Linked DNA regions of Pseudovibrio sp. Tun.PSC04-5.I4. The protein of the gene in region 1 interacts with the protein of each later gene in a pairwise test. Links are inferred from orthologs where the notes say so. Each region holds a gene or a part of one and is shown in the gene's direction. Other genes may lie near its edges.

Evidence for each region. Proteins that work in one complex are often made in the same cells at the same time.
Region 2: the proteins of grxD (region 1) and BLS62_RS20395 interact in binary tests that used the Escherichia coli proteins (3 or more experiments, as listed by UniProt). The link is inferred for Pseudovibrio sp. Tun.PSC04-5.I4 from one-to-one orthologs.

Annotation. Positions count from the first base shown.
Region 1 is NZ_FNLB01000006.1:4,259,204-4,262,275, reverse strand. What follows is about bases 1-2,899. They hold grxD (Grx4 family monothiol glutaredoxin), read left to right. Parts: upstream 1-1,231; coding sequence 1,232-1,567; downstream 1,568-2,899. Other genes in these bases: BLS62_RS24955 (hypothetical protein), read right to left, coding at 2,639-2,899; BLS62_RS30840 (hypothetical protein), read left to right, coding at 2,443-2,634; BLS62_RS24960 (HAD family hydrolase), read left to right, coding at 1,684-2,346; BLS62_RS24970 (BolA family protein), read left to right, coding at 867-1,100; purL (phosphoribosylformylglycinamidine synthase subunit PurL), read left to right, coding at 1-752. In the rest of the region: more of BLS62_RS24955, read right to left, coding at 2,900-2,944. UniProt on the Escherichia coli protein: Monothiol glutaredoxin involved in the biogenesis of iron-sulfur clusters.
Region 2 is NZ_FNLB01000006.1:3,240,654-3,243,371, forward strand. It holds BLS62_RS20395 (BolA family protein), read left to right. Parts: upstream 1-1,097; coding sequence 1,098-1,340; downstream 1,341-2,718. Other genes in the region: cobS (cobaltochelatase subunit CobS), read right to left, coding at 1-239; BLS62_RS20390 (J domain-containing protein), read right to left, coding at 327-947; BLS62_RS20400 (HlyC/CorC family transporter), read right to left, coding at 1,490-2,718. UniProt on the Escherichia coli protein: Transcriptional regulator that plays an important role in general stress response. Has many effects on cell morphology, cell growth and cell division. Acts by regulating the transcription of many genes, including dacA (PBP-5), dacC (PBP-6), ampC and mreB.

The DNA of each region.
Region 1 (3,072 bases):
TCGGCTCTCTGCCGCTGGCAATCACCGACAACCTGAACTTCGGCAACCCGGAAAAGCCAGAGATCATGGGCCAGTTCGTTGGTTGCTTGAAAGGCATTGGTGAGGCATGTGAAGTGCTGGAAACCCCGATCGTTTCCGGTAACGTCTCCCTGTACAATGAAACCTTCGGCGAAGGCATCCTGCCAACACCGGCTATCGGTGGCGTAGGCCTGCTGAAAAACATTAATCAGCGCGTTGGCAATGCATTTGTGAAAGCTGACGAGACCATCGTACTTCTTGGCGGACATGGAACCCACCTTGGCTGCTCCCAGTACCTACAGGAAGTGCTGGGCCGAGAAGAAGGGGCACCTCCTCCGGTCCATCTTGAAAAAGAAAAACAGGTCGGCACCTTCGTCCGCGAAGCTATTGTTGAGGGCCGTATCACCGCCGCCCACGATATCTCTTCCGGCGGTCTGGCTGTTGCGCTAGCTGAGATGGCATTCAAAGGCAATGTCGGGGCGCGGGTAAAAATCTCCGGCGAACACCTTCATGCAATTCTGTTTGGCGAAGATCAAAGTCGCTATATAGTGACTGTGGCAGAGGATAAACTTGCTGCGTTCTTAGAAGATTCCATCGACGCTGGTATCAGCACAGAAGAAATCGGTAAGACAGGTGGTGATACTCTTATCCTCGGCGATAAAATCAGTGTGTCAGTTGAAAAGCTGAATAGTGCTTTCGAGGGATGGTTCCCGCATTTTATGCAGGCGAGCTGATACTCGTCCACCGAACTGCTAAACTGAGTTCTAAAATAAGATTCGCTTCCCTCTTTTAACCACAGAGGGAAGCAACCAAACAGAAGCAACCCAGTTGGGCAAGGAGGCACACTCATGGCCATGGACGCAGGCGAACTACAGTCCCTTATTAAAGAGGCTTTACCGGACGCACACGTGGAAATCAGAGACTTGGCCGGTGATGGTGATCATTACGCCGCCGTCGTTATCTCAGAAAGTTTCCGCGGAAAATCCCGCGTGCAGCAGCACCAGGTGGTGTATCAGGCTCTCAAAGGGAAAATGGGTGGCGATTTGCATGCACTCGCGTTGCAAACATCTATCCCGGAATAACAAAACCTAACGGTGCGACCTTTGTCTTGTATTAGAAATGCAATTCCCCATATGAGGGGCCGCACCATAAACAAAAATACAATCACGGTCACTGGGCTTTGACCCCGGTCGAGCGAAAGGAATTCGACGAAATGAGCGATATCAATAACTGGATCAAGCACGAAGTAGATAACAACGATGTTGTGCTGTTCATGAAGGGCACACCGAGCTTCCCACAGTGTGGCTTCTCAGGTCAGTGCGTGCAGATTATGGACTATATCGGCGTAAAATACGTCGGCCATAACGTTCTGGAAGATGATAACCTTCGTCAGGGCATCAAAGATTACAGCCAGTGGCCAACAATCCCACAGCTCTACGTCAAAGGTGAGTTCGTAGGCGGGTGTGATATTATCCGCGAGATGTTCCAGTCCAAGGAACTTCAGGCTCTACTGACAAAAAAAGGCATCGAGACAGCACCAGCTGCATAAGTCTCTGCTGACACACCAAGTTTCAAAACGGGCCTTCATTTGAGGGCCCGTTTTTTATTGTTATCACGCCAAAAGAGCATAAGATTTCAGAGTATTCTCGGGAGCGCTCAAAACTCATGTTCAAAGCAATTATATTCGATCTGGATGGCACGATCTGCCATCACAAAGCCTCCTACCCCAAAATGTTTCATGAAATCTTCGGCGAGCAATTCAACAAACACAGCAATGTCTGGCTTCGCCATATGATGCACAATGGAGCACACACGGGCATGGAAGCCGTGAATGCGTGTTTCCCTCATATGTCCGTCGCCCAGCAAAAAGAAGCACTGGAGCACTTCACAACGCGTTGGGCGGAGTGTCAAAAGCCCTTCTCAGGTATCTTCCATGCAATAGCGTTGCTCAAATCCCACTACAATTGTCAGGTGGGTATCCTGACCAACGGACCATCAAGTTTCCAATGGGCTGTCATGAACCAACTGCACGTTTCTGATTATGTTGACTTTGCATATGCAAGTGGAGATGCATTCCCAGCAGAAAACAAACCAAGCGTCGGACTACTCCGTAAACTAGAATCCAAGCACGGTTTCTCTGCAAATCAAGCTCTGTTCATCGGTGACAATTTGGAGAAAGATATAAACCCGGCACGCGCTGCAGGTTGGAGAGCACTGCATATCGCGCCTCATGAAAAGGAAATGACCCCATTCAGCATCGATGCATTTGAACAAGCAATTGAAACCGCAGAACTCCTAAAGGTTAACTGGAGCACCCTTACCGTTTAACACTTCTGAACCCAATATGAATATCACTCTCAGGTCACTCTCACAGTCCCCCTGCTAAAAACATCTCATCAAATGAAGATCATCGGGGGATGAGAGATGCAAGTTTATCTGAGAGTTCTAATACTCGGTCTTATGGCAGGCACCACAATGGGTGCAGTTGCCGCAAGCATTGTTCCAACCAACAAAGAGGGCCTTGCACGGTACGAATGTAATCAAATAACCGTATTTCAGAAGCCATCCATACTGACTGGTTCCGGTGCCTGTAAGTATTATGGTGGAATGAAATAGTCCGCTAACCGCACTGCAATTGATACTTGGCAACGGTAACAATACCGTCTCGAACGTTAAAGCGCTCAGTTTGCTTATTACAGCTGGCACACAGTGGGATAATAAGGCTTCGACTGCCACTCAACCATTTCACATGCGCACCATGCGTGGGTTTATTGTGACACCCAACATTACCGCATTTTGCAGGCCAGCTCTTTCGTGAATGCTGAATCCAATGTTCCTTTAAGGAGTTACATCGGCAAACCTCATCAGCAGTATCTTTCTGCTTCTTCCAGCCGATGCCGTTCAAGCCGTCGATAATCATATTCATAGCTGCTCTCCAATGATATTTGTGCGGAAAAGTCACATCGAGAAAACTGAGAATACAAAACCCGAAACTGGGATACAGATTTTGCAATAAATGATCGGCCTTCAGATTACACGTGGCCTTCTGGACAT
Region 2 (2,718 bases), 1.0 Mb from region 1 along the record:
TGAGTTGATTTACCGGTCCCATGGTAACCGGAAACCATAACACGGCGATTTTTAGCAAAGCCTGCGAGGATTGCTAATGTGGTTGGGCGATCAAAGAGATAGTCTGGATCAAGTTCTGGAACATGCTCGTTCGGCTCTGCGAACGCTTGCACTTCCAAGTCGCTATCAATTCCAAAAACTTCGCGTACAGAAATTGTTTCGGTCGGCAGGGATTGAGCGGTCTGTATCGTATCTATCATTTTTCCTCCGCGGCCCCACGTCGAAATCGGGGTAATGAAAATCTAGAAACTCAAGAGCAATTTGGAAACTAGGCATTAGGTTAAAACCTAGCAGTAACCGGATTTCTTGAGCACGTTATAAGCCTGAATAATTTCGCGCAGACGGTCTTCCGAGGAGCGGTCACCGCCGTTTGCGTCTGGATGATGAATCTTTACCAGTTCTTTATAACGGGATTTTACCTCGGCGCCACGGGCAGTTACCCTGAGGTTCAGTGTTTCAAATGACCTTTTCTCAAGTGCCAACACCTTACGCTGCGGTTCCTTAGATTCGCGACTGCCGCCAGCTCCGCCACCAAGAAAGTCATGTGGGTCGGAGATGCCATCCTGTCCGATATCGGTTCGGCTGCCATCTCGGGCATTTGCGGCATCGGCCTGGGAGTTTACACCCATTTTCCAGGTTGGACGATGGCCGGTCATGCTGTCGCGCTGATAGCTGCGAACCGAGTCGTCATCCATGCCGGAAAAGTAATTATATGATTTATTGTAGGCCTTTACGTGGTCTACGCAAAAATGAAAGTACTGGCCTTCATGGTCGCGACCTTTCGGTGCTTTATGAGTGCCGGGTTGGTCGCAGCCATCCCACTCGCAGGACGGGCCTTTTTGGCTTGCCTTGCGTTCTTTGCCGGGTTTAACGCGAATACTATCGAAAATGGAGGATGCTTGCTTCATTTTTGCGGTTTTCAGTTGCCTTGCGATTGGGTTAGGACCTGCGTTAAAGCAGGTAGCCGATATAAATAGAAAAAACTGACCCCGTTAGGCAAGGCCTTGACTGCGCTTTCCTTGGTGAGAGATAAATAATACATGAGCACAAGAGACATTATGAACACAAAACTGGAAGCAACGTTTAACCCGCAGCTTCTTGAAGTCACCGACGAATCCGAGAACCACCGCGGTCATGGAGGCTGGCGGGAAAGGGGACAAACCCACTTCCGAATAAAGATCATATCCACAGCCTTTGAGGGTATGACTCGGGTCGCTATGCACCGTGCAGTAAACGAATGCCTCGCAGACGAAATCGCTGGCGGCGTTCATGCACTCGCTATCTCGGCTAAATCTCACTAACACTATTTGGCTTAGTTGAGCTCAGAAATCAATGCAGCAAATGATTAAAGCGGTTTGCGTTGCTATGTGAGCGGATTTGAATGAATTGCGTTGTTTTTGCGTTGAGTTGTAAAAGTTGGATATGCAAATGGGCCCGCTGGGGCCCATTTTTATTTGGAAACTTTTGTCGCGTCCTGAGACGGATTGAGTGCCATCATGCGTAATCGCGTGATGCGGTTCTTTTCTCTGCTCAGAACGGTAAAACGGAATCCATGGAACGTGAAGATCTGGCGTTCTTCTGGAATCATTTTTGCTTCGTGAATGACGAGGCCGGCGATGGTCGTTGCCTCTTCGTCCGGCAGGTGCCATTCGGTCGCGCGATTGAAGTCGCGAATCGGAACCGAGCCTTCCACGATCACAGAGCCGTCTGTCTGTGGATTTAATCCCGGTAGTTCGATGTCGTGCTCATCTGCGATTTCACCGACGATCTCTTCCAGAATATCTTCCAGAGTAACAAGGCCCATCACTTCGCCGTATTCATCAACGACGAGTGCGAAGTGGGTTTTGCGCTTCAAAAAGGCGTTGAGCTGGTTTTGCAGGCTGGTGGTGTCCGGCACGAACCAAAGCGGGCTCATGACTTTTTCCAGTTCGAACTGCTCTGCATCGCCTTTTACAGTCGCTATGGCCCGTAGAACGTCCTTAGCGTGCAAAAGACCCACCATGTTGTCCGGATCATCACGCCAGAGCGGAATGCGCGTGTACGGGCTTGCCAGCACGTCCTTGATGAGTTCATCCGGTGGAAGATCTGCATTCAGCGCAAACAACTTGGTGCGGTGAACCATAACATCGGAGACTTCCAGCTCGGCGAGGTCCAGCAGTCCACCAATCCGGTCTCTATCGGCTTTGATCAGGGCACCTTCTTTGTGCTGAAAGTCTAGCGTGCCGCGCAGCTCTTCATGGGCTGAGAGAACCGCGGTGGTCTCATCAATCCGAATGCCGAAAATGCGCAGTACAAGGCGAACGATGACCTCGATTGCAGCAACAATTGGCCCGAAAATGATGACAAGCCAATGAACCACAGGAGCAACACTGAGCGCGAATTTTTCCGCGTTTGAGATGGCCCATGTTTTTGGAAGCACTTCGGAGAAGATCAAAACCATAAGGGTCATAACAATTGTCGCATAGGCGACGCCTGCATCTCCGAAATACTTCAACATCAAACTGGTTGCGAGTGCTGAGGCAAGAATGTTGACAAGGTTGTTGCCAAGCAGAAGGGCGCCAATCAGACGTTCGCGGTATTCGATTAGCCGAGCAACAAGGATCGCTCTTTTATTGCCGGATTTCTCCAGCGCATGCATGCGGGCTCGTGACGCGGCTGTCAGGGCCGTTTCTGACCCGG